One region of the Williamsia herbipolensis genome, then DNA from elsewhere that is predicted to be linked to it. Evidence: riboswitches for the same ligand, from Rfam matches in the RefSeq annotation. Region 1 holds a riboswitch; the other holds the start of a gene.
The links. A riboswitch is a leader RNA that binds a small molecule or an ion and turns the genes downstream of it on or off. The one in region 1 is predicted to bind cobalamin.

Region 1 (15,829 bases):
AACTGGGGCGTACGGATCATCGCGTTCGTCGCTTTGGTCTTCGGCACGCTCAACGTCATCGGCGGCTTCGCCGTCACCGACCGCATGCTCGGGATGTTCAAGGGCAAGAAGGAGGTCACCAAGTGACCACCGTCCTTCTCGCGGCCGATCTGCACTCGCCGAACCAGAACATCTCCTATGTGGTGACGGCGCTCTACATCCTCGCCTTCGGCCTCTTCATTTACGGCCTCTCGGGGCTGACCGGTCCGAAGACCGCCGTGCGCGGCAACTGGATCGCCGCCGTCGGCATGGGTATCGCGGTCGCCGCGACCCTGCTCTATGTCTGGAACGAGGGCGCCCGTGCAGACGAGGGCGCCGGCCGCGTCGAGGTCCCGACAATCAACTGGATCCTCATCGCCGCCGGCCTGATCATCGGTGTCGCACTGGGTATCCCGCCGGCGCTCAAGACCAAGATGACGGCGATGCCCCAGCTCGTCGCGCTGTTCAACGGTGTCGGTGGCGGCACCGTGGCGCTCATCGCTTGGTCGGAGTTCATTGAGACCTCCGGCTTCTCCGAGTTCGGCGACAAGCAACCGGCCTCACCGCTGGTCGTCGGATCGCTGATCGCGGCCATCATCGGGTCGATCTCGTTCTGGGGCTCGCTGATCGCCTTCTCGAAGCTGCAGGAGATCCTGCCCAAGGGTGTCGAGAAGTTCTTCGTCGGCAACGCCAAGCTGTTCCAGGCGGCGAACATCGTCCTGCTCATCGGGTCGATCGCCATCGCGGTGTTCCTCGGCGTCCAGGCCACCGACGGCGGTGGCGCGAGCGTGTGGTGGATCGTCGGCCTGCTCATCGCGGCCGGCGTCATGGGTCTGTTCGTGGTGCTACCCATCGGCGGTGCCGACATGCCCGTGGTCATCTCGCTTCTCAACGCCATGACCGGGTTGTCCGCTGCCGCAGCGGGTATCGCGCTCGACAACACCGCACTCATCGTCGCCGGCATGATCGTCGGCGCCTCGGGCTCCATCCTCACCAACCTCATGGCCAAGGCCATGAACCGATCGATCCCCGCGATCGTCTTCGGCTCGTTCGGTGGTGGCGCCGATGGTGCCGCGGCCGGACCCGCCGGCGACGGTGGCACGGTCAAGGCCACCTCGGCCGCCGACGCCGCGATCCAGATGGCCTACGCCAACCAGGTCATCGTGGTGCCGGGCTACGGTCTCGCGGTCGCGCAGGCGCAGCACGCGGTGAAGGAGATGGCGTCGCTGCTCGAGGGCAAGGGGGTCGAGGTCAAGTACGCGATCCACCCGGTCGCCGGTCGTATGCCCGGGCACATGAACGTGCTGCTGGCCGAGGCCGATGTCGAGTACGACGCCATGAAGGAGATGGACGACATCAACGGCGAGTTCAGCCGTACCGACGTCGCCATCGTCATCGGCGCCAACGACGTCACCAACCCCGCGGCCCGTAACGACCCGAGCTCGCCGATCCACGGCATGCCGATCCTCAACGTCGACGAGGCGCGATCGGTGATCGTGCTCAAGCGGTCGATGTCGTCGGGTTACGCCGGCATCGACAACCCACTCTTCGGCGCATCGGGGACCTCGATGCTCTTCGGCGACGCGAAGAAGTCGGTCGGCGAGGTCATCGAGGAGCTCAAGGCCCTCTAGACCCCGCACCACCACCAGACGAGGCGATTCTTCCCGCTCAGCGGGAAGAATCGCCTCGTTTGTCCTCGTCGGCTCAGCCGACCAGGAACCGGAAGCCGGTGATCGTGTTGTTCGCCGGGTTCGCATCCCTCTCGGCTTCGCGCGCGGTGACCGTCGACTGACCGATGTAGAAGCGACCCAGCAGGCTGCGGGTGTGCACGGTCATCGTCTGTCCGGGCCGGATCGCCTCGATCGTGAAGCCATCGCTCGCGGTCGGCGGGATGCCGGACACCGCCACCGCGATGTTCGTCGCGGTTGCGGTGCCGCGGTTGACGATCCGGATCACGAACGGCACCTGCGGCGGGAAGTTCCGGGGGCCCAGCTCCGGCAGCGACACCACCAGGTCAGGGCGCGCTGGTGCGGCCGATGCGGACGACACCCCCGCCACGAGCGCGGATGCCGCGCATGCCGTGGCGAGGACGGTGGTGAGGGAGCGGCTCCAGCGGCGCATGGGTCTCCTGTGATCGACGGTTGCTCGTACAGCTGTACCAGACGCGTCTCTACGCGGGAGCCCGTATCGCTCGAGCGTGTCGTTCAGTGGGTCTCCTGCCAGGTGCGGCCGAGGATGCAGAACTCGTTGCCCTCGGGATCGGCGAGAACGGTCCAGGTGACCGAGGGGTCCTGGCCGATGTCGACGCGCGTGGCACCGAGCGACTCCACCCGGGCGATCTCCTCGGCGGTGGTGACCCCGTCGGCGCGCAGATCGAGATGGAGACGGTTCTTGATGGTCTTCGCCTCGGGGACGCGGAGGAAGTCGATGGTCGGCGTGGATCCGTCGGCCGGTCCGATGCTCAGGTAGTCGTCGCCCTCGATGTCGGTGATCTCCCAACCCAGGACCCCGGTCCAGAAGTCGGCCACGAGTCGGATGTCGTGACAATCGATGGCGATGACGTCGATTCTGCTGGTCATGGCGGCCACCCTACGACCCGATGGATGTCGGGAGGTTGCGATTCCATATCGGGTACTGGACATCCTTCGCGGCGCAAAGCATGCTGGGACGGGAAGTTGGTACGCACACGTTCCACCAGGAGGTCCCTCGATGAGAACACGACGCATCGCACTCGCCGCAGCGGCGGCCGCGGCGCTGTCGGTGGCCGCGGCCCCGAGCGCCGGCGCGGCACCGGAGGCGACCCCCGAACCGTCCGGCGCACCCGACGTCACCATCTCGCGCCCGCAGGTGTCGACCGATCCGGCCACCCGCGGCGAGATCTCGGTCGTGATCAGCAACGTGGGTACCGCCCGGGCCACCGGGATCGTCGCGTACATCAACTCGTTCCCGAACCGGTTCGGCGGCACCGAGTTGATCGACGGCATCGACCCGGGGAAGTCGGTGCGACAGCGCGTCGGCACGCTCGGCTCGACACCCTTCACCGGGATCGTCGCCTCCGCGGTGTACGCCGACGGTCGAGACCCACAGCCGCTGAACAACTACTCCTTCAGCGTCGAGGTACTGCGCCCTCCCCGCTGACACACCGACCCCAGGCGTGCCCCGCCTCCCCCCGGGCGTGGGCAGGTCGGGTGGGATCGAGACCCCCGATCCCACCCGACCACCTCAACCGGTCACAACTCGGCGCGCACGATGTGTGCCGCGGTGACCAGATTGCGCAGTGACGCCTCCACCTCGTCGGTCGACCGCGTCTTCAGCCCGCAGTCCGGGTTGATCCAGAGTCGCTGCGCAGGAACCGCATCCAATGCAGCTCGCAGTGACGCCACGATCTCGCCGACCTCGGGAACACGAGGCGAGTGGATGTCGTAGACCCCCGGCCCCACGCTGTTCGCGTACCCGATCGAGTTGAGGTCGTCGAGCACCTCCATGTGCGACCGCGCGGCCTCGATGGAGGTGACGTCGGCGTCGAGATCGGCGATCGCACTGATCACCGCACCGAACTCCGAATAGCAGAGATGAGTGTGGATCTGCGTCGCATCAGCCACGCCCGCCGTCGACAGCCGGAACGCGTCGACCGCCCAGCGCAGGTACGCCGGTTGATCCTCCGCGCGCAGCGGCAACAGCTCCCGCAGCGCCGGCTCGTCGACCTGGATGATCCCGACACCCGCCGCCTCGAGGTCGACGGTCTCGTCACGGATCGCCGACGCGATCTGATTCGCACTGTCCCACAACGGTTGGTCGTCGCGGACGAACGACCACGCGAGGATGGTGACCGGACCGGTCAGCATGCCCTTCACCGGTCGATCGGTGAGCGACTGCGCGTAGTCGATCCACGTCACCGTCATCGGATGCCGCCTGCGGACGTCGCCGTAGAGGATCGGCGGCCGCACGCAGCGCGTCCCGTACGACTGCACCCACCCGTTCTCGGTGGCGAAGAACCCGTCGAGCTGTTCGGCGAAGTACTGCACCATGTCGTTGCGTTCGGGCTCGCCGTGCACCAGTACGTCGAGCCCGAGGTCCTCCTGCAGCGCGATGATGCTCGCCACCTCGCCGCGCATCCGACGCTCGTACTCGTCCACACCGATCTCGTTCGCACGCAGGGCCGCTCGCGCCCGCCGGATCTCCGATGTCTGCGGATACGACCCGATCGTGGTGGTGGGCACGACGGGAAGTCCGAGCCGTTCGTCCTGGGCGGCACGCCGTTGCGCCGCCGGCCCGCGGGCGACACCCGCGTCGACCGCGGCCGCGATGCGTTCCCGGATGCCGTCGTCGTGGACACGTGGATCCGAGCGGCGGGCCGCCAGCGCCCGCGCGCAGGCGTCGAGGGCCTGGTCGACGGAGTCGCGTCCGTCCCGCAGCGCGGTGGCCAGGGTGACCACCTCGGCGACCTTCTCCGCGCCGAACGCCAGCCAGCTGCGGAGGGTGTCGTCGAGCCCGGACTCCCGGTCGAGGGAGTACGGCACGTGCAGCGTCGAGCACGACGTCGACACCGCCACCGAGGCGGCCGAGCCCAACAGCGTCGCCAGGGTCGCGAGCGACGCCGACAGATCGTTGCGCCAGATGTTGCGACCGTTGACGATTCCCGCCACCAGCAGCTTCGAGGTCAGCGCTGGTACCGAGGCCACCGGGTCGGCGGTGCCGCGCACCAGGTCGACCGCGATTCCCTCGATGTCGGTGGCCGCGAGCGCAGGCAATGCCTCCCGGAGATCGCCGAAGTAACTCGCGACGAGGATCGCCGGTCGGTCGGTCGCTCGGGCCAGTTCGCCGTAGACCCGCGTGACGAGGCCGGCCGGGTCGTCGTGCAGGTCGGTGACCAGTGCGGGTTCGTCGATCTGCACCCAGTCCGCGCCGGTCTCACGCAGCGTCGACAGCAGTTCGCGATACAGCGGGAGCAGCTCGTCGAGTCGATCGATCGGCGCGGTGCCGTCGACGCCCTTGCTCAGCAGCAGGAACGTGATCGGGCCGATGACCACCGGCCGCGCCGGGACCCCCAGTGCCAGTGCCTCGGTCAGTTCATCGAGCACCTTGTCCGGGTGCAACGAGAACGTCGTCGACGACGAGATCTCCGGGACGAGGTAGTGGTAGTTGGTGTCGAACCACTTCGTCATCTCCAGCGGGGCGACCCTGCCGGTGCCCCGCGCCGCGGCGAAGTACCGGTCGAGGTCGTCGGCGATGCCGGCGACCCGCGGCGGTAGTGCGCCGAGAAGCACTGCGGTGTCCAGCATCTGATCGTAGAACGAGAACGTGTTGACCGGGATCGAGTCGAGTCCGGCGGCGTGTAGTTCCCGCAGGCCGGCGACGCGCAGGTCGGCGGCGAGAGCGTGCAGCTGGGCCTGGTCGGTGCGACCGGCCCAGTACGCCTCGACGGCGCGTTTGAGCTGCCGATTCGGTCCGATGCGGGCCGAGCCCAGAGTTGTTGCGGTGAACGGTGTACCAGTCATGTGTGACGATCCTTCGGTGCGTGCGGATGGCCATCACCAAGGGACGTGGTACCGACGAGCCGGCCGGGTGCCGAGGGCACGCGGCCTGGAGCCGTACCCCTCACGAGGGCACGGCCATGGGCTCTTGCGGTCACACGCCCAGTCCACGAGGCGATGATCCGCCGGGTGCGGCGCACCCGGCACAACTGGCAGGTCTTCGGACTCGTGGGCGTGACACTCGCGGCCTACTGGCCGACGCTTCCCAGCAGGTCCGCTCTCGCGGACCCGCCAGTGCTTATTGTCGGCGGTCGTTCCCACTCACCGCTGCGGGACAGTCCCGGATTCTCACCGGGTTCCCTCTCGACCGGCCGCCACCGAGGGCGGTGACCGGGCTCGATGCCGCACGACAGACTCAGGGGCTCCTGGGTGTCACTCGTACGGCAGACCAGCTGCGATCGCGACAGTACGCGCCCGTGCGCCGGCGTTAGCATCGCGGTATGCCCTTTCATCGATTCCTCGAACGCCATGACCACGACGAATCGTTCGCGATGGGCAAGGCCATGCGGGAGACCCGCGGTCGGTCGACGCTGGCACAGGCGCCGTCGGGCGAGCGCGACCTGATCGACCTCGTCCGGAGGCAACACGAGGGTCGGATCGCCGAGCTGATCCCGCTGCGTATCGAGCGGATGAGCGAGTCGCCGTTCGCGTTCTTCCGCGCGACCGCCGACATCATGGCCACCGACCTCTCGTCGATCCCCGTGACCGGGATCGACGTGGTGATCAGCGGCGATGCCCACATCGGCAACTTCGGCTTCTACGCCAGCCCCGAACGCCGCATCCTGTTCGACCTCAACGACTTCGACGAGTCCGGCGTCGGTCCGTGGGAGTGGGACGTGAAGCGGCTGGTGACCAGTGCGGTGCTGTGCGCCCGTGCCGACGGTGCCGATCGCGACGACCAGGCCGAGCTCGCCGCCGATGCCGCGCAGGCCTACCGCCGGGCGCTGCGCGTGGCGGGGTCGCAGTCGGTGATCGACCGCTACTACACCTCGGTCGACGCAGAGGTGTTGGCCGACAACGCCGGTGGCGTGGTCGCCGATGTCATCGACTCCGCGCTGGTTAAGGCACGGCGACGTACGGCGAACAGCATCGTCGACAAGATCACCGAGATCGGACCCGACGACCGGCGCCGCATCACGCCGGACCCGCCCATCGTGGTCCCGTTGTCCGCCCAGCACCCCGAGCGGATCGAACTCGCCGGCCAACGCGTCGACGAGATCTTCGACCACTACCTTTCGTCGGTGCGCACCGACGTGGCGTTGCTGTTGTCGCAGTTCGAGATCGTCGATGTCGCACGACGCGTGGTGGGGGTAGGTTCGGTCGGCAACGTCGCCCTGATCGTCCTGCTGCAGGGCCCCTCGGATGAGCCGATGGTGCTCCAGCTCAAGCAGGCCGCACCGTCGGTGCTCGAGACGAACGGTGGTCTCACGTCGGTGATACCCGAGACCGAGCACACGCCGACCGATGCGCGTGACGCGATTCGTGTGGTGGCGAGTGCGCATGTGTTGCAGGCCAACTCCGACCCGTTCCTCGGATGGACCGCATCACGTGAGGGCGCGTTCTACTGGCGGCAGTTCCGGGACATGAAGGGATCGATCGACGCCACCGACCTGAAGGCGCGGGAACTACGCCGCTACAGCGAACTCTGTGCGCGACTGCTGGCCCGTTCGCACAGTCAGAGCCCGGCGTTCGCACAGATCGCCGGCTACCTCGGGAAGAACGACACCGCCGACACCGCCATCGCCCGATGGGCGGTCGACTACGCCGATCAGGTCGACCGCGATCACGCGGAGTTCCTCGTCGCGGCGGCCGACGGGGTGATCTGAGGGTCAGGCGGAGGCGACCGCGCGGTCGAACAGCGTGCGGTCGTGGGCGTTGACGATCACCAGATCGGGATCCGCGCGGCGGCGCAGTTCGGCGATGCGTTCCTGGTTGCGCCGCAACTGCTTGCGGTCCATCGCGAGCGCGGTCTCGGTCACCCGCATCGTCCACGGCGTCGAGGTCTCGTCCTCGATGGCGCCCCGATGATGAAAGGCGTCGCCGCAGTGCAGGACCCAGCGGTTGCCGGCGTCGACGGCGATCGCGGCGTGCCCACGGGTGTGGCCGGGCAGCGAGATCAGGACCACCCCGGGGGCGATGGCGGTGAGTTCACGCGCCGCGGCGAATCCCCGCCAGGACTCGCCGACGGGTTCGTGGGTGACCAGCGAGGGTCCGTGGGCCCACTGGCGTCGGCGGTAGCGGCCGTGCTCGAGCGTGGTGCGCGGGCGTTGGGCGGCGGTGACCTCGGTGGAGGTGGCGTGGACGGTGGCGCCGGGGAAGTCGGCGATGCCGCCGACGTGGTCGAGGTCGAAGTGCGTGACGACGATGTGGCGGACGTCGTCGGTGGAGTAGCCGAGGTTCTCGATCTGGCAGGCCGCGGTCTCCTCGGGGTCGAGCACCGGACGGATGACGTGGCGCAACGGCCCCAGACGTCGTGCGGGCGAGGCACAGTCGGCGAGGCCGTAACCGGAGTCGACGAGGACGAGGCCGTTGTCGGTCTCGAGCAGCAGCACGTGGCACACCAGTGAGTCGCCGGGGACGGGCATCGTCCCGCAGTTGAGGTGACGGACACGCATGTCAGACCACCGCGCGGAAGTGGGTGATGAGGCGCCAGCCGTCGAGCTGGTGGAAGGCGAGACCCGGTGGCTGGGAGGCGTCGACGACGTCGGTCCCCTCGAACGAGAGGTTCAGAGTCGACGAGACGCCCGGGGCGAGGCACACCGGACGACCGGCGAAGCTGGTGACGGCACCGGTGTGCGCGTGACCGCAGAGGAAGCCGACGATGCCGGGGTGCTTCTCGACGAGCCGCACCAGGCGGTCCTCCCCGGTCTGTCGGATGGAGTCCATGAACGGCATACCCAGCACCACCGGGGGATGGTGGAAACACACGATGACCGGGACGCCCTGGCCCACGGCGGTGATCTCGCGATCCATCCAGGCGAGGGTGTCGTCGGACAGGTATCCGTCGTTGCGCCCGGGGATGGTGCTGTCGCACATGAGGAACAGCGCGCCGGCGATCATCGCCGAGCGGTTGAGCGGCATGTCGTGCGTGTGGCGTCCGAACAGGCCGAAGCCGAACTCGTCGCGGCGGTCGTGGTTGCCGGGGATCAGCAGCGTGGTCGGCAACGGCACACCGCGCAGCACCGCCGCGGCCTCCTCGTACTGGGCCGGCGAACCGTCGTCGGTGATGTCACCGGTCACCACGAGGGCGTCGATGCCGTCGGCGCGTGCGGAGATGTGGCCGAGCACCGCCTCCACTCGCGCGCGGTGGTCGGCCTCCCCGCTGAAGTGGAGGTCGCTGATGTGGGCGACGGTCAGCATGCGATTCATGATCACAGATCGCCGGGAAGCTTGTCCCTGCGGATGCCCCGCCAGCTCGGATGCCTCAGGTGGCCGGTGCTGGTCCAGTCCATGAAGCGCACCTCGGCCACCACCTTCGGCAGTACCCACACAGCGTCGTGTTCGACGGGCCGGTCGAGTCGTTCCACGAAGGGGGAGGTCTTCCGACGCAGCGGCGCGAGTTCCTCGGCGAGGGCGGTGAGCTGCTTGTCGGTGAACCCGGTGCCGACACGGCCGATGTAGCGCAGGCCGGTGTGCTCGGGGAGTCCGACGAGCAGCGAACCGATCGTGTTCGAGCGGTTGCCCTTGCCGGGACGCCAGCCTCCGACGACGACCTCGATGTCGCGCCAGTTCTTCTGCTTGAGCCACGTCCGCGACCGGCGCCCCTGCTGGTAGACCGAGTCGCGGCGCTTGGCGATCACCCCCTCCCAGCCCTTGTCGCGGCTGTGGTCCATCGCCTCGGCGCCCGACCCGCTGAGCAGCGGCGGTACCTCGATCGCCGGGTCGCGGGCGAAGACCGGTGCGATCTCGTCGAGCAGCGAACGGCGTTGCTCCCACGTCATCCGCAGCAGCGACGATCCGTTGAGGTACAGGATGTCGAACAGCATGAGCTTGAGGGTGAAGGGCTCGGACGTGGAGTCGCGGCTGGCGAGCAGCGTGAAGTTGGTCTTGCCGGTGGCGTCGACGGCCACCACCTCGCCGTCGAGCACTGTGTCGATCAACCCGAGATCGTCGGCGAGGGAGCTCAACTGGGGGAAGTCGGCGGTCATGTCGATGCCGGCGCGGCTGGTGAGCCGCAGTTCGCCCCCGATGTAGCGGGCGATGATCCGGTAGCCGTCCCATTTGCCCTCGAAGGCCCAGGTGTCGGCGGAGAGCTTCTCGACGGGGTCGTCGGTGGCGAGCATCGGGCGGGGATCGCGCAGGCTGTCGGGGACGATCGGTCGCGGCTCGTCGGACATGAGATGTGCGAGCCAGTTCTTCTCGCCCGTCTTGATCAGTGCGTAGCGGCCCTGGATGCGGTCACCGTGCAGTCGCACGATCACCTCGTCGTCACGCCACTTCTCGGTCTCGTAGGTACCGCGGTCCCAGATCTCCACGTGTCCGCCGCCGTACTCCCCGGCCGGGATGTCGCCGGCGAAATCGGCGTAGTCCATGGGGTGGTCCTCGGTGTGGACCGCGAGACGGTTCTGGTCGCTGTCGGTGGGCAGGTTCTTGGGTACCGCCCACGACACCAGCACGCCGTCCCGCTCGAGCCGGAAGTCGTAGTGCAGTCGGCGCGCGTGGTGTTCCTGGATCACGAAGATCGGCAGACCTGGGCCGGCGTCGTCCTCGACGTCGGTGTCGTCGGATCGCGTTGTCGCCCGGTGTGTCTCGTCGCCGAACGGTTCGGGGGTCTTCGATTCGTCGCGCTTGCGCCGGTATTCGCTGAGGCTGACCACCGCCGGCGTATCGGCGGCGACCGCGGCATCGGGTGCGACCGCGGCCGGTGCCGTGATCGCGTCGTCGAGACCGGCGAGGATGTCGCCGTGCTCGGCGACGCGCGCGAGGACCTCGGTGAAACCGAGTTGCGCGATGTCGGGATCGGACAACTCGTCCCAGAACCGCGGTGCCGCGGCCCACGGATGCTCACGACCGCGCAGAGAGTAGGGCGCGAGAGTGGTCTTCGCGCTGGAGTTCTGGCTCCAGTCGATGAACACCTTCCCCGCGCGCACCGCCTTGGCCATCACCGCCGTCACGTCGTCGGGGCGCTCGGCGGCCAGTGAGGTCGCGATCTGCTTCGCCACCGCCCGGGCGCCGTCGCTCGACACCGCGGCCGGCAACGGGGCGTACACGTGGATCCCCTTGCTGCCGCTGGTCACCGGGTAGGAATCGAGGCCTGCCCCGGCCAGGAGTTCACGGACCAGCAGGGCGATCTCGGCGCAGTGGGCGAGGCTGACACCCGGGCCGGGGTCGAGATCGAGCACTAGGCGGTTGGCACGGCGGTCGGGTTTGGCGACGGGGGCGTCGGAATCGGGCGGGAACGTCCACTGCGGCACATGCAGTTCGAGGGCGGCCTGCTGCCCGAACCACACGAGGTCGGCGCGCGAGGTGGCGATGGGGTAGATCGCGTCGCGGTCGCTGTGTTCGATGACCCGGCGCTCCAGCCAGCCCGGGGCGCTCGAGGGCAGGTTCTTCTCGAAGAAGGGCGCCGACTCGACACCGTCGGGCCAGCGCTTACGCGTGATCGGACGCCGCCACAGATGCGGCAGCATCACCTGCGCCACCCGGTTGTAGTAGTCGATCACCTCGGCTTTCCGGGTCCCGGTCGCCGGATACAGGACCTTGTCGAGGTGCGTGACGCCCACCGATCGTCCGTCGACGTCCAGTGAATCGGCCATGGTCCCGATCCTACCGACAGCTGGACAGATACCCCGGGGGGTGTGTATACCCATGGGGGTATCGACACACCGAGAGGACATCCCATGCGCGCCGCAACCCGCTCGTCTTCCGACCTCCGTCGGCCCGACACCACGCCGCGTCCCGGACTGCTCGGGCGGGTCGGTGGCTGGGGTACCGATCACCGCCGGCTGGTCTTCGGGCTGTGGCTCGCCGCGATCGTCGTCCTCGGTGCGTTCGCACCCTCGGTGTTCTCGTCGCTGGCCGGGGCGGGGTGGCAGGCGAACGGCTCGGAGTCGGTCGCCGTGCGCGAGCTGGCGCAGGAACACTTCGGCGGGAACTCCTCGGCCGCGGTGCAGATCGTCGTCCACTCGAACTCCTCCACCGTCTCCGAATCGAGCATGCAGGCGGTGTTCACCCAGATCGGTCGTGAGCTCGGATCAGACCCGCGCTTCGGTGAGATCGTCACGCCGCAGGCCGGTAGGACGATCAGCCGCGACGGGCACACCGGCATCCTCATCGCCGGCGCGAACGCGTCGACCGACGAGATGGTCACGGCCGTCGACGACCACAAGTCACCGCTGACGACGCTGTCCCGCAGCGGTATCGAGGTCTATCCCACCGGGGCGTCGGCACTGTGGGCGGACTTCAACAAGGCCAACCACGACGCGATGATCACAGCCGAGCTGTTCTCGTGGCCGGTGACGCTCGCGATCATGGTGCTGGCGTTCGGATCACTGGTCGCAGCCGGGCTTCCGCTGCTGCTGACCATCGCGGGACTCGTCGCATCCGCGGGCGGACTCGTGCTGCTCAACCACATCACGCCGATCTCGGTGTGGGCGATGAACTTCGCGATGATGTTCGCCCTCGCGCTCGGCATCGACTACGCGCTGTTCATCGTCTCGCGGTTCCGTGACGCGCTGACGCAGCGCGGCGATCGGCGTCAGGCCGTCGTCGACACCATGGACACCGCGGGCAAGGCCGTGGTCCTGTCGGGCCTCACCGTCCTCGTCAGCCTCTCGGCCGTCCTGCTCGTCCCGGCGCCGGCGGTGCGGACGATGGCGGTCGGGATCATGCTCGCGGTGGTCTTCGTCCTTCTCGCGACCCTGACCCTGCTGCCCACCGTGCTCGGTGCCCTCGGTCCGAGGGTCAACGCGGTGTCGTTGCCCTACGCGAAGAAGCAGGAGCACCGGTCGCCGGTGTTCCACCGCTGGGGGTCGCTGCTGCACGAGCACCCGTGGCCGTTCGCGGTCGTCTCCCTGGGGATCCTGGTGCTGCTGGCTCTGCCGGTGTTCGGGCTGAAGGTCGCGATGCCCTCGATCTCGGTGGTGCCGGAGGATGCCCCGGTGCGGCAGGGGTACGCGCTGGTGCAGCAGCAGTTCGGTCCGGGTGCTCCTGGCGCGCTGCAGATCATCTCCCCGGCCGCCGAGGCGCAGGCCGCAGCGACCACCGCATCGTCGAGCCCGGGTATCGCGATGGTCACCCCGCCGCAGCCCGCGCGCGACGGTTCGGGATATGCGCTCATGCAGGCGATCCCGACCGTGGACCCGTCGAACGCGCAGATGGGGTCGATCCTCGACACACTGCGCAACCGTCTCCCGGCCGACGCTCTCGTCGGCGGGGCACCCGCGGAGAACCTCGATCTGCAGACCGCACTGGACGACTACCTGCCCGTGATCGTCGGCGTCATCCTGATCATGGGGTTCCTGCTGTTGCTCGTCGCAATGCAGGCGCCGCTCATCGCCCTGATGGGAACCGTGGTCAGCCTGCTGTCCACCGGGGCGGCGTTCGGTGTCGCGAAGCTGATCTTCCAGGACGGACACGGGGCGTCGCTGCTCGGGTTCACGCCGCAGGGATTCCTCGACGGATGGGGTCCGGTGTTCTTCTTCCCGATGATCTTCGCCATCGCGATGGACTACACGGTGTTCCTGCTGGCCACGGCCAAGGAGCACTACGAGAAGAGCGGTGACCCGCACACCGCGCAGATCGACGGGATGGCCCACTCGGGGCGGGTGATCTTCGCGGCGGCCGCGGTGATGGTGGCGGTGTTCTTCAGCTTCGCTCTCGCCGATCCGCTCCCGCCGAAGGAGATGGGCATCATCCTGGGCGTGGCGGTGCTCCTCGATGCCGTCCTCATCCGCCTCATCCTGCTGCCGGTGTTGCTGCGACTGACCGGCCACGCCGGCTGGTGGTCACCCGCGTGGCTCCGGCGGGTCCTGCCGTCGATCAGCTTCGCCCACAACTGACCCCACCGTTCCCGAACAACGAAGGAGACACCCATGGAACCGGGACTGAGCACGACCCTCACCGACACCGACCTCGCCACCGCGAAGCAGAAGGTGACCGACGCCCTCGACGAGCAGGGCTTCGGGGTTCTCACCGAGATCGACGTGCAGGCGACGATGAAGAAGAAACTCGACGAGGACATGGAGACGTTCACCATCCTCGGTGCCTGCAATCCGCACATCGCCCACCGCGCACTCGGTGTCCGACCACAGATCGGGATGCTGTTGCCGTGCAACGTCGTCATCCGTGCCGACACGGCCGACGACACCGGTCGCACCCTGATCGTCGAGGCGATGAACCCCGACCTCATGGGATCGGTGACGGGGGAACAGGCGCTGACGCCCATCGCGGCGGAGGCGGGTGAGCTGCTGCGCAGGGCGATCGCGACGATCGCCGCCCCCTGATACCCCCGGGGCTATGCTGGGTGATCACCATCCGCGGCGAGGAGAAACTCATGATCGGCGACGACGACGCAATCGCGCAGGTGCTCAACCGGTTGCGGCGCGCACAGGGCCAACTCGGCGGGGTGATCGCGATGATCGAGGCCGGGCGTGACTGCAAGGACGTGGTGACCCAGCTCGCCGCGGTGTCGAAGGCCCTCGATCGGGCCGGCTTCAAGATCGTGGCCACCGGACTCCGTGAGTGCATGACCGACAACGCCGAGGGAGTGCGGGAACCGATGACCGAGGCCGAACTCGAGAAACTGTTCCTCGCGCTGGCGTAGATCATCACGCCCGACGTGATCGGGCGGTGACGGTCTCCGTCGGTGTCCGCGTCGCACCGCAGGTCATGGTCTGACCTAGGCTCGACCCATGACCGGGGCAGATTTCTATTCCGAACTGCGGGCCCTGCGTCTCGAGCGCGTGCTCGACGCCTCGGTGGAGATCATCACCGATCAGGGCTGGGACGCCCTGAGCATGACCGCGGTCGCGAAGCGCTCCGGGGTCCCGCGGCAGAGCCTCTACAAAGAGGTGGGTACCCGAGAAGAGCTCGGCAACGCGGTGGTGCACCGAGAGGTCGATCGCTTCCTGGAGCGCGTGTCGGCCGGCCTCGCGGCGCATCCCGATGACTTCGAGAAGGGTGTCTCGGCGGCCGTGCGGAATGTCCTGGAGCACGGTCGGTCGAATGCCGCTCTCGCAGCCGTCCTCCGGCCGGGCCACGACGCGGGCCTCCTCGCACTGCTCACCGTGAACCCCGACGCCGTACTGGGTCAGGCGACCGGCGCACTCCGATCGCTGTTGGGGGACACGGTGTCCGAGGCGCTCGTCGATTCCGTTGTGCGACTGACGATGAGCCACCTCCTGCAACCGACGGTGGACGTCGACGAAGCGGTCAGCCGCATCGACCGGGTGGTCCGCGGATTCGACTGACCGCTTCGTCGGCAGGTCCTTCGGCCTACAGGTCGAGGACCAGCTTCGACGACAGCGACCGCGACACGCACAGCATGACCGAGTCGCCGCGGTCGCGCTCCGCGCGTGTCAGCACGGAGTCGCGGTGGTCCGGGGTCCCGTCGAGGACCTCGGCCTGACAGGTGCCGCAGATGCCCTCCATGCACGACCCCATCACGTCGACACCGGCGTCGGCGACCGCCTCGAACATCGACGTCCCCGCAGGCACGGTGACCGTCACACCGGAGTCGACGCACTCGACCTCGAACGAGTCGAGCGCACCCTCGGGGGCGTCGATCGCCTTGGGGGCGAACCGTTCCAGGTGCAGGCTCTCGGCCGGCCAGACGGCGCACCTCTCCTCGACGGCGTCGAGGAGGACGTCGGGGCCGCAGCAGTAGACGAGCGTGTCGGGCCGGGGGTCGGCGAGAAGCGTGTCGAGGTCGAAGCGTGTGCCGCGTTCGTCCCTGGCCCACACCGTCACCCGGTCGTCACCCTCGAACTCGTCGAGGAACGCCATCGTCGACCGGGACTTGCCGACGTAGACCATCTCCCACTTCGCGCCGTGGGCTTCCGCGGCGGCGATCATGGTGCGGATCGGGGTGATACCGATACCGCCGGCGATGAACAGGTACCGCGGCGAGTCGACGAGAGCGAAGTGGTTGTCGGGACCCGTCACCCGGAGGGTCGTCCCCTCGGTGAGCTCGTCGTGGACGAAAGCCGACCCACCACGGCCGTCCGGTTCGCGGAGGACCGCGACCGTCCACGACGACCGGTCGGCGGGATCACCACACAGCGAGTAGTGCCGGGTCATGTCCGAACGGAGGTGGAGTTCGGCGTGCGCACCCGGAG
Region 2 (15,829 bases), 2.2 Mb from region 1:
CGCGAACCGCGGATGGGGCTCTGGTCGACAGACACCACGTCGTCGAGTCCCGACAGCGAACCGTGGATCAGCGAACTCTTGCCCGAACCGGCGACACCGGTCACCACCACCAGCACCCCCAGCGGAACGTCCACGTCGACCGACTGCAGGTTGTGGGAATCGGCGCCCCGGATCTCGATCACCTCGGTGTGCTCGCGCACGGCGTCCTTCAGCGACGCACGGTCGTCGAAATGCCGTCCCGTGACGGTGTCGCTCGAGCGCAACCCGTCGACGGTGCCCTCGAAACACACCGTCCCGCCGCCCGATCCGGCACCGGGACCGAGGTCGACGATGTGATCGGCGATGGCGATGGTCTCGGGTTTGTGCTCCACCACCAACACGGTGTTGCCCTTGTCCCGCAGGCGGATCAGGAGGTCGTTCATGTTGGCGATGTCGTGTGGGTGCAGACCGGTGGTCGGCTCGTCGAACACGTAGGTCACGTCGGTCAACGACGACCCGAGGTGCCGGATCATCTTGGTGCGCTGCGCTTCACCGCCGGACAGCGTTCCCGCCGGGCGGTCGAGGCTGAGGTAGCCGAGTCCGATCTCGACGAACGAGTCGAGGGTCTCCCCCAGTGACTCGATCAGCGGCGCGACGGCGGCGTCGCTGATCCCGCGGACCCAGACCGCGAGGTCGCTGATCTGCATGGTGCACGCGTCGGCGATGGACTTCCCCGCGATCGTCGACGAACGCGCGCCCTCGTTGAGGCGGGTGCCGTCGCAGTCGGGGCAGGTGGCGAAGGTGACGGCACGTTCGACGAAGGCGCGGATGTGCGGCTGCATGGCGTCGACGTCCTTGGAGAGCATCGACTTCTGGATCTTGGGGATGATCCCTTCGTAGGTGAGGTTGATGCCCTCGACCTTGATCTTCGTCGGCTCCTTGTAGAGCAGGTCGTCGAGTTGTCGCTTCGTGAAGGTCGCGATCGGCTTGTCGAAGGGAAAGAAGCCACAGCCGGCGAAGATCCGTCCGTACCACCCGTCCATCGTGTAGCCGGGGATGGTCAGCGCTCCGTCCTGCAACGACTTCGCGTCGTCGTAGAGGGCGGTGAGGTCGATGTCGTTGACCGAGCCGCGCCCTTCGCAGCGGGGACACATGCCGCCGGTGATGGTGAAGCTGGCACGCTTCTTCACCTCACGCCCGCCGCGGGTGACGTTCACGGCCCCGGCGCCGCTCACCGACGCGACGTTGAACGAGAACGCCTGCGAGGAACCGATATACGGTTTCCCGAGTCGGCTGAACAGGATCCGCAGCATGGCGTTGGCGTCGGTTGCGGTACCGACCGTCGACCGCGGGTCGGCGCCCATCCGCTGTTGGTCGACGATGATCGCGGTGGTCAGCCCGTCGAGGAGATCCACATCGGGGCGCGCCAGGGTCGGCATGAACCCCTGCAGGAACGCGCTGTAGGTCTCGTTGATCATGCGCTGCGATTCCGCGGCGATGGTCGCGAACACCAGCGAACTCTTGCCCGAGCCGGACACGCCGGTGAACACGGTGAGGCGGCGCTTGGGGATCACGACATCGACGTCGCGCAGGTTGTTCTCCCGCGCCCCCTGCACCCGGATCAGGTCGTGGCTGTCGGCGACGTGCGCGGTGGACGCGGGGGCCATGGTGCTCCTACCTCGAGAATGCTTGGGGGACGGACCGGGTCAGGACGACTGCTGGATGCGGATGAGGTTGCCGAACGGGTCCCGCACCGCGCAGTCGCGCACACCATAGGGCTGATCGGCCGGTTCCTGCACGATCTCGCCGCCGGCCGCGACGATCGAGTCGAAGGTGGCCGCGAGGTCGGTCGCCGCGAGCAGCAGCCGCGCGAACGTGCCCTTCGCCATCATCTCGGCGATCATCGCCTGCTCGGTCTCGGTGACCCCCGGGTCGGCGGTGGGCGGGTACAGCACGATCGAGGTGTCGGGCTGGTCGGGCGGACCGACGGTGAGCCAGTGCAGGCCGTTGTAGCCCACGTCGTTGCGGATCTCGAAGCCGAGGATGTCGCGGTAGAAGCCGATCGCGGCCTCGTGATCGGTGTGCGGGAGGAAGCTCGAATGGATGCTGGTCGTCATGGCGCTCAGGCTAAGACGGTGCCGGCCGCCCGCGCTTCTCGATTCCTGACCGGTCTGGTCACCTGTTTGGCGACGCACGCCGGCATTCCCGCGACGGACTGACCGTGGTCGCGTCGGTACGCGCTCGGCGACACCCCGACCAACTCGCGGAAACGGGTGCTGAAACTCCCGAGCGAGGAACACCCGACCGCGAAACACACCTCGGTCACGCTCATCTCGTCGCGGCGCAACAACGCCATCGCCCGCTCGACGCGCCGGGTCATCAGATAGCTGTAGGGCGATTCGCCGTACGCGGCGCGGAACTGTCGGCTGAGGTGTCCCGCCGACATGTGTTCGCCGCGCGCGAGTTCCTCCACATCGAGCGGCGCGGCGAACTCGCGGTCGATGCGATCCCTGATGCGGCGGAGACGGACGAGGTCGGCTGTCCGCGACGGCGGGAGTGGGTCGCTCATGCCGGTGTCCACCCCAGCGCCGGGCCGAGACGCGTCGCCATGTCGGTGATGATCTGGACGTAGTCGTCCGGCTCGAACGAGAACGGGAGAGCGAAGGCGACCTCGGTGGCGCGCTGGAATCCCGCGTGCTCGTAGAGGCGGGCGGCGAGGTCGTCGGACGGTCCGACGAGATCGGGCGCGAACACCATCCCCCGGGGTCCCTGCGGTTCGAGCGTTCGCGCGAATCGACTCTCCGCGTAGGCCTCGTAGCGGCGGATCTGATCGGGGGTCGCGGTGTCGGTGGGGATCACCACGAGCCCCTGCGACACCCGCGCACGCGACGGATCGGGATGCGCGGCGCGGTAGGCGTCGATGTGCTCGGCCTGAATGGTCGCGAAATCCCGCGCCGGACCGCCCTCGGTGAACACCACCGACGAGGTCAGGTAGTTCAGTTGCTGCTCTCCGGCCCAGGTGGCCGAACCCAGTCCGCCGCCGTACCAGACGCGGTCGGCGAGGCCGGGCGAGTGCGGTTGCACGCGTCGGGAGAACGACTCGATGCCCACGGTGCCCTCGAAGTCGCTCACCGGATCGCCGCGGAGGCAACGCAGCAGGCGCAGCACGCGCTCCTTCGAGAAGTCCTCGACGTCGTGTGTGTCGGGATAGAGCACGTGCCGGTAGTCGTCGTAGCGCATCGGGGTGCCCACCGACACACCGGGATTGATGCGTCCGTTCGACAGCACGTCGACCGTGGCGAGGTCTTCGGCCAGGCGGAACGGGTTCTCGAGTCCGAGCGGGATGACCGCGGTGCCGAGTTCGATCTGTGAGGTGACCATCGCCGCGGCGGCCATCACCGCGACAGGCGAGGAGATGCCGTACTGCAGGTGCCGGTCGCGCAGCCACACCGAGTCGAAGCCCAGGTCCTCGGCACGTCGGATCGTGTCGATCGTCTCCATGTGCCCGTCGCGCGGCGACGACTCCGCGAACCGCCCGATCGTCAGGAATCCGAGCTTGCTCAGCGGTGTGCCCTCGCGTGGCATGTCGGTTCTCCTGTCCGCACACTCGATCGTGTCGAGAACAGTGTGCCCCGGCTAGCTCCCGAACGGCACGGCGGACGAGCGCACCGGGTACGCCGCGACGTTCATCACGACCGAGCCCGCGCACGGTCCGTCGGCGATGTCGGTGCGCCACACGCCGGTGAACGTGCCATCGGGTTGCGGTGCGTAGTAGGCCACCGAGTGCGCCTTGTTGTAGGGCTTGGGCACCCCGGGACCCTGGTAGCAATCCCACATCCAGTCGTAGGTGTGAACCCACTTCTGGCCGTCCCAGGTGTAGCGCGCGGGCTGCGGGAGGGTCGGGTTGGCCGGCGCGGGTCCGGCCACCACGGCCGCGGTGCACACTCCCCCGATGCACCCCGACGAGAACGTGTAGGTGTCGGCGAAGTCGGGCTCGCGCTGGGTGGCCGCGAGGCTCGTGCCGGTCTTGGTCGCCGCGAACCGCTTCAGGGAGTACTGGCCCGTCCACGTGGGTTCGGCGGCGTGCGCGGGACCGAAACCGGCGATCAGTCCGACGACGAGCATCCCGACGAGCGTTGTCGAGACGCGGACGATCGACGGTGTGCGCATCGGCTCAGTGAACCAGATCACCCGTTGCGCGATCAGGCTTTGACTGCGTGCAGCGTGTTCGGCAGCATCGTTCGGGGCGCATCGACGCCTGCGTGAACTGTCCACCGACCCCGACCTGACCGATTCCATGACCTCATCACTGCATACTGCGAAGACCATGACTCGTGAACCCGGTACCGAGCTGGCCCCCGTGGCCGCCGGCTCAGCGCACGTACACGTCCACCTCCCGCATGTGTCGCCGATCGCCGAGGCGCGCCGTGTCGGCATCACCGCCTTCCAACTGGCGCGCGGCGTCGGCGAGGTGGCCGTCGGTTTCCGGTCCCGCAAGCCCCTGCCCGAGCGCGCGGCCCGAGAGGTCCGCGACGTCTTCGAGCGACTGGGACCCACGTATGTGAAGCTCGGGCAGCTCATCGCCTCGAGCCCGGGTGTGTTCACCCCGGCGTTGTCGCGGGAGTTCGAGACCCTGCTCGACAGGGTGGCCCCCGCACCGATCGCCGTGATCGAGAAGGTGCTCACCGATGCGTTCGGCGCCCCGCCGTCGCAGGTGTTCGCACAGTTCGACGCCGTGCCGATCGCGTCGGCGTCGATCGCGCAGGTGCACACCGCGACGCTGCACAGCGGCGAACGGGTCGTGGTGAAGGTGCAGCGGCCCGGCATCGCCACCCGACTCGCCGCCGACGTCGCGATCCTGGAAAGGCTCGCCGATCTGCTCGAACTGTCGCCGTACGGCCGGATGCTCAGCGCGCGCAACGTGGTCGACGACTTCGCAACCGGCCTCGACGCCGAACTCGACTTCCGCAACGAGGCGCAGGCGATGGACGAGTTCGTCGCAGGTCTCGCCGACACACCGTTCGCCGATCGCGTGCGGGTACCGACCGTGCACCACGAGTTCACCACCGGCGAGGTGCTCACGATGGAGTACGTCGATGCCATCCGCATCGACGACGCGCGCGCCGTGCGCGCCGCGGGACACGACGGCACCGCGCTGGTGCGCAATCTGCTGCTGGTCTTCCTCGAGTCGGCCTTCCACGGCGGTCTCTTCCACGGCGACCTGCACGCCGGCAACGTCCTCGTCGACTCCGACGGCCGCCTGGTCCTGCTCGACTTCGGCATCGTCGGACGCTTCACCCCCCGCACCCGTCGCATCATGCGGCGCCTGGTCGGTGACCTGATGGTGCGCAACGACTACGAGGCCGCCGGCCGGGCCCTGTTCACCCTGGGCGCTGTCCGCAACCCGGGCAGCACCCGTGAGGGCGCGAAGGACATGCGACGGTTCACCGCACCCATCGCGGGCAAAGACCTCGCGGGGATGTCGTACACGGCGCTGGGCACCCAGCTCGCCACGCTGGCCAAGGCCTACGACCTGCGGCTGCCGCGTGAGCTGGTGCTGGTCGGCAAGCAGCTCCTCTACGTCGAGAAGTACATGAAGCTGCTGGCCCCGCAGTGGCGGGCGCTCACCGACAAGGAGCTCTTCACCTACATGAAGGCCCTGCTCACCGAGGACGAGCCGAGGCGCTGACCCGGGGCGGCCACGGGCTCGGGTAAGTTCTGCCCCGACGTCGGTGTGCTCCCGGTCGTCTGGTTTCTCCGGGAGCACCGCAAGAGGGAATCCGGTGCGAGTCCGGAACTGCCCCGCAGCGGTGATCGGGAACGACGCGACAGCAATGCACTGGCCCCGGCCGGGAAGCAGTCGCCGGTAGGTGGCATCGAGACAGATGCCGTGCCCGAGAGTCCGAAGACCTGCCGCCGTTGGTCGCGTCGGACGATGCGACCGCTCATCGGCCTCGTGGGATATGGCCGGTGCGGCGCCTCGTGAACCTGTCGTGGTTGTCTGCACCCCTTTTCCGCACAGACGGAAAGGGATCGAATGCAGGTTCGCGGCCGCCCCGGTGTCGGCACGGCGGTCGCGCTGTCCCTGCTCGTGCTGGTCGCCGTCTCCGCGGTCGGGATGATCGTCGGCAGCGTGCACATCCCCGCGTCCGACGCGGTGCGCTATCTGTGGGCCGATGTCGTCGGCGGCACCATCGCCCCGCAGGACGTCCCGGGCTACCGGATCGTGACCGATTCCCGACTCCCCCGGGTCCTCACGTCGATATTCGTCGGCGCCGGGCTCAGTGTCGTCGGTGTCGTGGTGCAGGCGCTGGTCCGTAACGCCCTGGCCGATCCGTACATCCTCGGCATCTCCTCGGGCGCGTCGGTGGGCGCCACCGCCGTGGTGTTGTTCGGCGCCCTCGGCGGCCTCGGGCTCTATGCGCTGCCCTCGGCGGCGTTTCTCGGCGCGTTGGGCGCCACGGTCATCGTGCTCGTGCTGGCCCGCAGCGCGGGCGGTCTCGAACCGACCCGACTGGTACTCATGGGAACCGCACTGGGCTACGGGTTCTCGGCCATCACGACGGTTCTCGTCTTCCTCGCGCCCGCCGGCGACGCCGCGCGCAGCGTGATGTTCTGGCTGTTGGGCAGTCTCGCCGCGGCGACATGGCACTCGGTGTGGTTGGTCGGCACGGTGTCGGTGGTCGGCGTGGTGCTCGCGAGCGCGTGCGCACGTCACCTCAACGCCCTGTCGATGGGCGATGATGTCGCGGCCAGCGTCGGCGTCCATCCCGGCCGATTCCGTCTGGCACTGTTCGTGGTGTCGGCCGTCATCGTCGGTGTGATCGTGTCCGTCTGCGGCGCCATCGGGTTCGTCGGCCTGATCATGCCGCACGTGACACGGTTGCTCGTCGGCGCCGACCACCGCCGCGTGCTCCTGCTCAGCCCGGTGCTCGGTGCGGTGTTCGTGGTGGTCGCCGACATCGTCTCCCGCACCCTGGTGCCGCCGTACGAGTTGCCGATCGGCGCCATCACCGCCGCGGTCGGGGTACCGGTGTTCGTGGCACTCATGCGCCGCCGCGAACGAGTGACCACATGACCCCCGACCCGGACGCCACCACGGCGACGCCGGCGGTCGACTACCGCGACGTGTGGATCCGCCTGGGCGACACCGAGATCGTCCACGACCTGTCGCTGTCGGTGCCCGACGGTGGGTTCCTCGGCGTCGTCGGACCCAACGGCAGCGGGAAATCGACGATACTGCGCTGCCTGTTCCGAGCCCTGTCCCCGTCGGGTGGCCAGGTCACCGTGCACGGCACCGACATCGTCGCCACCTCGCTGCGCGACAACGCACGTCAGGTCGCCGCACTCACCCAGTCCTCGGCGCTCACCCTCGATTTCACGGTCGCCGAGGTGGTCGCCACCGGTCGACTACCCCACATCCGCCTTCTCCGGTCGGCCACCGCCGCCGATCGCGAGATCTGCGAACGCGCCATGATCGATGCCGGTATAGGCGGTTTCGGGCACCGACGGTTCGCCGAGCTCTCCGGCGGCGAGTCGCAGCGGGTCCTCATCGCGCGCGCCTTCGCCCAGCAGACCCGCGTGTTGGTCCTCGACGAACCCACCAACCACCTCGACGTGCGTCACCAGTTCGCGGTGCTCGAGGCGGCCCGTGCGCGGGGCATCACCGTGATCGCCGCACTGCACGACCTGAACATCGCCGCCCAGTTCTGCACCGAACTCGTCGTCGTGTCCGACGGGCGCATCGTGCGGCGCGGGACGCCGGCCGACGTCCTCACCGCCGACACCATCACCCGCTTCTTCGGTATCGGATGCCACATCGTCACCCATCCACGCCTGCGCGTTCCACAGATCATCTTCGACGAAGGGACCACCCGATGACACGACGCTTCCTGGCTCGCGCCGCACTGGCGCTCAGCGCGACACTCGCGGTCGGCGGGTGTGGCGCCACGGTGTCCGACCACGCCGCGCCGACGTCGTCCGGCGCGGCGGTCACGGTCACCAATTGCGGTGCACCGCTCACGGTTCCGTCGCGCCCGAACAAGGTGCTCACCAACGACACCGGCATCACCGAGATGATGTTCGCGTTGGGTCTGCAGGACCGGATGGTCGGCTACACCACCTACGAGGGCAAGGAGCGTGACATCGCATCCTCGCCGTGGCGATCGGAGTTCGCATCGACGCCCTCGCTCGGCACGGCCTTCACGCGCGAGGTGATCCAGAAGGCGGCGCCCGACTTCGTGTTCGCCGGATGGAACTACGGCTTCAAGGAGTCGACCGGCGTGACGCCGGCATGGATCTCGACGATCGGTGCGACGCCGTATCAGTTGACCGAGGCGTGCCGACAGCCCGGATCGACCCGACGCGGGATCACCCGTCCGCTCGACGCGCTCTACGACGACCTCACCAACCTCGGCCGGATCTTCGGCGTCGAAGATCGCGCCTCGGCCCTCATCGCCGGGTACATGCGAGAGGTTGCCCAGGCGGCCGCCGCGGCACCGCAGTCCGACCGCCGGGCCCGAGTGCTGCTGTTCGACAGCGCCGATCCCGCCCCGTTCACCTCCGGCCGCAACGCGGCCCCCGATCAGATCATCGCCGAGGCGGGTGGCACGAACGTCTTCTCCGGGCTCGACGACTCGTGGACGTCGGTGTCGTGGGAGGCCGCCGCACAGGACGATCCGCAGGTGATCGTCATCGTCGATTACGGCGCGGGGCAGGCGAACACGGTCGCGGCCAAGACCGCCCAGCTGCGCGCCCAACCCCTCATGGCCGGGACCACAGCGGTCCGCGAGAACAACATCGTGTCGTTCCCCTACGCCGCTCTGGTCGAGAGTCCGCGCAATCCGGCGACCATTTCCGCCCTGGCCTCCTATCTGCGGAGTCGGGGACGTTGATTCGACGGCCGCGCCGTGAGGACCGCGCGCGTGGTGTGATCCATGTCGACCGGGAGGCGAGATGGACGACACCGTGATCGTGCACATCGACCGCGCGTCGGTCGCGATGGGCGACGACGTCAGCACCCATGAGGAGGTCTGGACGTACCGCTCGTCGGCGACGCTCGACGACCTGCTCGTGGACATCGCGACGTCGTATGTACCGCCCATCGGCGGTGATGCGGGCTGGACCGTCCACGCGAACGCCCATGACGACGCGCGACGACGCCATCTCGGGATGATCTACCGACCCGTCGACGACGCCGACGTCGCGTGCCGCGTGCGCGGTTCCGACACCCTCCTCAGCGCGATCGCCGCCACGACGGGGCTCGACATCTACGTCGGATATCTGACGTGGGACCTGGCGCGTCCGGCGAGCATCGATGCGATGCGTGCCGCGCGTTCACGGCATTCGACGCCGCTGCACAGGACGCGCCTGGCCGACGCGGACGCCGAACACCGCCGGTGGCAGACGGTGCGGTCACTCCGCCAGCTCGACGCCGACCTCATACCCTGGCGGCGAGCATGGATACGCGACGCGGTCCTCGACACCCCACGACTACCCGGTGTCGATGAGTTCGTCGCCGCGCATCTCGACCTGCTGTACGACCGACTGAGCCCCGCCAGTGTCGCCCTCGCCGTGGACCTGTTCGACGCGCCGACGACGGAGTCGAAGTACCAGGCCCACGGCACCGATCTGATTGCCGCACTGGGTGATCCGCGTGCAGCCACACTGGCCATGGTCCTCACCGCATTCGAATGGACCATGACCCAGAAATCGTGGGAGGACACGGCCGACCCGGGGGTCGTCGCCTATCTGGGCCAACTCGAACGGTGGGGCTACCACCTGTCGCCGGTGGAGCAGGCCTACGCGGGTCGCCGCTCGGCCGACGACGTCATCGATGAGGCCCGGCGACATCGCGACGATCGTTGATGCCGCACGCCCACGACGATCATTCGGCGATCGCAGTGGCCTCGACCTCCACGAGCACCTCTGGCTCGAACAGCATCGCGACGCCGATCAGGGACGACGGCGGCATCGGCTGCGGCAGCGCGATCTCGGCCGCAACCCCTTCCACGCCGGCCATGAACTCGTCCATCATCGACGGGTCCCACCCGACGACGTAGAACGTGAGGCGGAGTACGTCGCGGAACGAGGCGTCGGCCGCAGCCAGTCCGATCGCAGTGTTGCGGAGCGCTTGCGCCACCTGCCCTGCCAGGTCGCCGGGCGCCACCGGGATCCCGTCGGCCGTGCGTGCGATCTGACCCGCGACATGGATGTGGCGACTGCCGGTACCGCTCGCAACGTGGTGATACGGCACCGGCGTCATCAGACCGGTGGGACTCGAAAGGCGAACGCTCATGGTGCTTCTCCTGATGTCAACGTACTAGGTATGTTCTTGATACCTAGTACAGCCAGGACACTTCAACGAGACCAGGTTTCATGACCGATACCTCCGCCCGCCACCACAGCGATGATCTGACCATCTCGTCACCCCACCGAGAACTGCTCGATCACGTCCTCGACAAGTGGTCATTGCACGTGCTGAACGAACTCTGCGAACGACCCTGCCGGTTCAACGAGTTGCGACGCGCCATACCCACGGTGACGCAGAAGAGTCTCACCGCCACGCTTCGCCGGCTGGAGAGAAGCGGCATCGTCGAGCGGGTGGTGGTCAGCTCCCGACCTGTCGCCGTCGAGTACCGCATCACCCCGCTCGGCAAGACCTTGCGTGAGCCCGTCGACGTTCTGCTTGCCTGGGCCGCGCAGCACTTCGACCAGATCGAGCGTGCGCGATCGGATTTCGACGCACAGATCTGACTCGCGCAGGCCCCGACGGCTGCCACCGACCGACATCGTCCGTTCTGAGCACCGGTTCCGGCACCATGCCGGAGGCAGAGCTCCAGACGGACGATCTCAGCGACCGAAGCCGGCGTTGCGCAACGCGTCGGCCATCGAACCGGTCGGTGCGGGCGCGGCACGTCGGTCGCCACCGCGACCGCCCTTGTCGGAGCGGGCCTGCCCCTTCTGCGGACTCTTGTTCGATCCCCGGTCGCGCTGGGGTCGCTGCGTCGACTGCTTCGGGGCACCGACCTCGTCGTCGAGTCGCAGGGTGAGGCCGATGCGCTGGCGGTCGGTGTCGACCTCGAGGACCTTCACCTTCACCACCTGACCGGATTTCACCACCTCGTGCGGATCCGAGACGAATGTCTTCGACATCGCCGACACGTGCACCAGCCCGTCCTGGTGGACACCCACGTCGACGAAGGCACCGAATGCGGCGACGTTGGTGACCACCCCCTCGAGCACCATGCCCGGCTTCAGGTCGGCGACCTTCTCGACCCCGGCGGCGAAAGTGGCGGTCGCGAACGCCGGTCGCGGATCCCGACCGGGTTTCTCGAGCTCGGCGATGATGTCGGTGACCGTCGGGACACCGAAGCGGTCGTCGGCGAACTCCGAGGGGCGCAGTGCGCGCAGTGTTCTCGTGTCACCGATGAGTTCGGCCAACTGCACGCCCGAGCGGTCGAGGATGCTGCGTACCACCGGATACGACTCGGGGTGCACGCCCGACGCGTCGAGCGGGTCGTCACCGTCGCTGATGCGCAGGAATCCCGCGCACTGCTCGAAGGCCTTGGGTCCCAGGCGCGGCACGTCGAGCAACGCCGTGCGGGTGGGGAACGGCCCCGTCGCATCGCGGTGCGCCACGATCGACTCGGCGAGCGTGGTCGAGACACCGGAGACGCGCGACAGCAACGGCACCGACGCGGTGTTGAGGTCGACCCCGACGGCGTTCACGGCGTCCTCCACCACGGCGTCGAGGCTGCGAGCGAGGGTGGCCGGGTTCACGTCGTGTTGGTACTGGCCGACACCGATCGACTTCGGGTCGATCTTCACCAGTTCGGCCAACGGGTCCTGCAGGCGTCGCGCGATGGACACCGCTCCGCGCAGCGTCACATCGAGCTGCGGGAGTTCACGACTCGCGTACTCCGATGCCGAGTAGACCGACGCGCCCGCCTCACTGACGATCGCCTTGGCGGGTGCTGGGCCGCCGGCCTTGCCGATCTCGGCGATGAGTTCGGTTGCCAGTGCGTCGGTCTCCCGGGAGGCCGTGCCGTTGCCGATGGCGATCAGGTCCACGCCGTGGCGCGTCACGAGCGCGGCGAGCGTCGCCTTGGCGGTGTCCCACTGCTTGTGCGGTTGATGCGGGAAGATCGCACAGGTGTCGACCACCTTGCCGGTGCCGTCGACGACGGCGACCTTCACGCCGGTGCGGAATCCCGGATCCAGACCGAGAGTGGTGCGCGCGCCGGCCGGCGCCGCCAACAGCAGGTCGTTGAGGTTGCGGGCGAACACCGCGACGGCGTCGTCCTCGGCCTTCTTGCGCAGCCGCATGCGGGCATCGCTCTCGGCGGTCAGCATCAACTTGACGCGCCAGGCCCACCGCACCGTGGTCGCGAGCCACGTGGTCGCCGGTCCTGGGTGCGACAGGTCGACGCCGAGGGACCGGGCCACCATCGCCTGGTAGGCGTCATCGTCGCCGCCGTCGAAGGTGAGCGAGAGAACCTCTTCCTTGTCGCCGCGCAGAGCGGCGAGAACGCGGTGCGACGGCATTTTCTCGAGCGGCTCGGAGTAGTCGAAGTAGTCACGGAACTTCTGTCCGGCAGGGGTTTTCGCCGCCTCCTCGGTGCGCGGAGCGGTACGTAGGACCCCGTCGGTCCAGAACTTCTCGCGGGTGGCGCCCACGAGGTCGGCGTCCTCGGCGGCACGTTCGATGAGGATGAACCGCGCGCCGTCGAGAGCGGCGGCGCTGTCGGCGACGTCGTCGCCGAGGTACTCGGCCGCGACGACCTCGGGGTTCAGTGACGGGTCGGCGAGGAGTCGATCGGCGAGGGGTTCGAGACCGGCCTCGCGTGCTATCTGCGCCTTGGTGCGGCGCTTGGTCTTGTACGGCAGGTAGATGTCCTCCACCCGCGACTTGGTGTCGGCGGCATTCAGCGCGGCGCGCAGGTCGTCGGTGAGCTTGCCCTGCTCGTCGATGGCCGCGAGCACCGCGGCGCGGCGCTCGTCGAGTTCACGCAGGTATCGCAGGCGCTCCTCGAGGAGTCGAAGCTGTGCGTCGTCGAGGCTGCCGGTCACCTCCTTGCGGTATCGGGCGATGAACGGCACCGTCGACCCCTCGTCGAGCAACCCCACCGCGGCGGCGACCTGGTGCTCGGCCACCGCCAGTTCGGCGGCGAGGCGGGCGTTCACGGACAGCACAGCGGGGGTCGAATTCACCCGCCGGACACTACCTGTCGGGAGAACTCCGATGCCCGAGCCACCTGATCGGGTGTCACCGCGACGCCGGTGTACCGCTCGAACTGCCGCGCGGCCTGCAGGGCGATGACCTCGGCGCCGGTGACCACGGGGACGTCGGCGTGTCGCGCGGCGCGGATGAACGGCGTCTCGGCGGGGAACGCCACCACGTCGAACGCGGTCCGCGCGGCAGCGATCTGCGCGGTGTCGAACGCGAGGGTGTCGGCGTCGGCGCCGTCCATGCCCAGCGGGGTCACGTTGACGAGGATCGGCCCGTCGAGATCGGGCGTCTCGGTGGACCAGCGGTAGCCGTACTTGTCGGCCAGAGCCGTCCCGGCGGCCTCGTTGCGTGCGACGACCGTCAGATCGTCGAAGCCCGCCGACCGGAACGCGGCCACGACTGCCTTCGCCATGCCACCCGAGCCGCGGACGACCACCGGCGCGGCGGCGTCGAGGCCGTGGCTGTCGATGAGTGCGGCGACCGCTTCCATGTCGGTGTTCGACGCGGTCAGTGTGCCGTGGTCGTTGACGATGGTGTTGACCGACTCGATCGATGCGGCCGAGGTCTCCATCACGTCGACGAGCGGGATGACGGCTTCCTTGAATGGCATCGACACCGAGCAGCCACGGATACCGAGCGCGCGCACCCCGGCGATCGCACCCTCGATGTCATCGGTCGAGAACGCCTTGTAGAGGAAATCCAGATCGAGCTCCCGGTACAGGAAGTTGTGGAACCGGGTCCCGATGTTCGACGGCCGTCCCGACAACGAGATGCAGACGGTCGTGTCCTTGTTCAGCGAGGTCATGCCCGCGATTGTGCTCCGGGCACATCGACGGTTCGCCCTCGGCGCCAGAACGCGTAGGTCGCGGCGAGTTCGAGCGGGCCCCAGAACACGATCGGGAGGTAGCAAGCGACCATCACGGCCAGCGGCACGCCGTGGACATGACCGGCGTCGGGGCGATGACCGGTCAGCACCTGGGTCACCATCGAGATGGTGAACAGCCAGGTCACCGCAAGGCCGCCGAGGATGCCCGCCGCGACGACCGGCACTCGAGGCACCCGCCGCCCCAGGAACACCTCACCCCAGGGCTGGACGAGACCGACGGTCAGGAACGCGGCACCGAGCTGCACGATGCTGAGTCCGAACACGTAGACGTAGCCGACCACCGCATCGTCGGCGAGCTCGAACTCCCGCAGCCCGGCCGTACCGGGCATCAGTCCGACGATCATCAACACCCGCCACACCGCCGAGGGCACCGTGACCCAGAACGCGGCCCACGACAGTCGCCTCGCCCACAGGGGGACCCGGCTGCGCTCAATTAGAATTGTCGTTCTAGTATTCATGTTCTGAATGTAAGGCAGGTGAACGATCGTGGCAAGAAGCCAGAAGTATGACGTGGAGGCGATCCTCGACGCGGCCGCCGAGGCATGCCGTGAACACTGGCGCGACACCACGATCACCCACGTCGCCCAGGCCGCAGGCGCCCCGACCGGGTCGATCTATCACCGCTTCGCCTCGCGCGACGCGTTGTTGGGCGCGCTGTGGGTGCGGTCGATCCGGCGATTCCACGACGGCCTGCTCGTGGCGTCGAAGATCGACGATCCGCGCGAGTCGTTGGCGGCGCTCGCGCGTCACGTACCCCGCTTCTGTCGCGACAACCCGGCCGACGCGAAGGCGATGTCGCTGTATCGGCGGACCGATCTCATCGAGCTCGTACCCGGGTCGATGCGAGACGATGTCGCCACGGTCAACGACGCCATCGACGTAGCGCTTCGCGACGTGGTGCGCCGCCGGTACGGGCGGCTCACCGATCGCCGCGTCCGGTTGGCTCTGCTCGCGACCCGCCAGGGACCGTACGGACTCATCCGCCCTCTGGTCGGCGACGCCATACCCGCCGACTACGACGCCATCTGCGTCGCCTCGGCCGAGGGCATCCTGGCGCTCGGCGACTGACCGGCGCGCTCAGCGCCGAGCGGAACCCGGGTCGATGGCGAAGCGCGTCAGCTCGCTCGAGACGATCTCGGGCCGTCCGTTGTTTTGTGTCTGCGCGGCGGTGAGCACGTCGAGATGGTTGTATCCGGGCGCGACAACGAATCGACCCGCGCCACGTTGACCCGAGAGTGCCACTCCCCCACTCGCCTTGATGGTGAGTGCCGGATTCGCGCCGATACCGTTGCGGTACAGCAGATGCCGCGCGATGCTCGGCGCCGTCGACTGGGCGAGATCCAGCGCGATGCGTGACGGGAAGTACGCCTCGGTGAAGTCGAGGGGCGGTTCGACGAAGCTGCGTGCCAGTTCTCGGATGGACGTGACCTCGCCGGCGCGCGTCGTGAACTGCGACTCGTTCGGCAGCGATCGTGTGCCGCCCACCTCGTCGTAGTCGAGCCAGCGGTACAGATGCGCGGCGTCGTAGAACGTCGGAGCGGCCTTGCGCGCGTCGCCGAACTGACCATCGACCAGGGGTAACCGGCGCAGGGTGTCCGGGACGGGGAACGATTTCGGGCCGACCGGTGATCCCGTCGGGAACCCCACACTCGCCTGCAGGAACCCCAGGGGCTGCGAGTTGTCGTCGAGCAACGATCCGAGAACCGCGGTGTTGGTGGCGCGCAGCGCACGGA

Region 2: another riboswitch for cobalamin. It lies ahead of OG579_RS03330 (FecCD family ABC transporter permease); the one in region 1 lies ahead of metE (5-methyltetrahydropteroyltriglutamate--homocysteine S-methyltransferase).

The regions. Positions count from the first base shown of each region.
Region 1 covers NZ_CP108021.1:2,916,302-2,932,130, forward strand. The annotation lists gene OG579_RS13190 (NAD(P) transhydrogenase subunit alpha) at 1-126, shown strand, start outside; gene OG579_RS13195 (NAD(P)(+) transhydrogenase (Re/Si-specific) subunit beta) at 123-1,649, shown strand; gene OG579_RS13200 (hypothetical protein) at 1,723-2,139, opposite strand; gene OG579_RS13205 (VOC family protein) at 2,223-2,597, opposite strand; gene OG579_RS13210 (hypothetical protein) at 2,728-3,156, shown strand; gene metE (5-methyltetrahydropteroyltriglutamate--homocysteine S-methyltransferase) at 3,249-5,516, opposite strand; cobalamin riboswitch at 5,687-5,902, opposite strand; gene OG579_RS13220 (DUF2252 domain-containing protein) at 5,993-7,378, shown strand; gene OG579_RS13225 (MBL fold metallo-hydrolase) at 7,382-8,167, opposite strand; gene OG579_RS13230 (metallophosphoesterase) at 8,169-8,912, opposite strand; gene OG579_RS13235 (ATP-dependent DNA ligase) at 8,924-11,308, opposite strand; gene OG579_RS13240 (MMPL family transporter) at 11,393-13,552, shown strand; gene OG579_RS13245 (DUF302 domain-containing protein) at 13,586-13,996, shown strand; gene OG579_RS13250 (metal-sensitive transcriptional regulator) at 14,047-14,316, shown strand; gene OG579_RS13255 (TetR family transcriptional regulator) at 14,405-14,962, shown strand; gene OG579_RS13260 (cytochrome P450/oxidoreductase) at 14,988-15,829, opposite strand, start outside.
Region 2 covers NZ_CP108021.1:728,375-744,203, forward strand. The annotation lists gene OG579_RS03300 (excinuclease ABC subunit UvrA) at 1-1,646, opposite strand, end outside; gene OG579_RS03305 (VOC family protein) at 1,686-2,096, opposite strand; gene OG579_RS03310 (helix-turn-helix transcriptional regulator) at 2,102-2,548, opposite strand; gene OG579_RS03315 (LLM class flavin-dependent oxidoreductase) at 2,545-3,564, opposite strand; gene OG579_RS03320 (Rv2253 family sensor-like surface protein) at 3,616-4,149, opposite strand; gene OG579_RS03325 (ABC1 kinase family protein) at 4,307-5,668, shown strand; cobalamin riboswitch at 5,693-5,911, shown strand; gene OG579_RS03330 (FecCD family ABC transporter permease) at 6,017-7,057, shown strand; gene OG579_RS03335 (ABC transporter ATP-binding protein) at 7,054-7,860, shown strand; gene OG579_RS03340 (ABC transporter substrate-binding protein) at 7,857-8,873, shown strand; gene OG579_RS03345 (hypothetical protein) at 8,935-9,846, shown strand; gene OG579_RS03350 (RidA family protein) at 9,866-10,276, opposite strand; gene OG579_RS03355 (winged helix-turn-helix transcriptional regulator) at 10,357-10,734, shown strand; gene OG579_RS03360 (Tex family protein) at 10,831-13,191, opposite strand; gene OG579_RS03365 (shikimate 5-dehydrogenase) at 13,188-14,015, opposite strand; gene OG579_RS03370 (hypothetical protein) at 14,012-14,467, opposite strand; gene OG579_RS03375 (TetR/AcrR family transcriptional regulator) at 14,583-15,164, shown strand; gene OG579_RS03380 (hypothetical protein) at 15,174-15,829, opposite strand, start outside.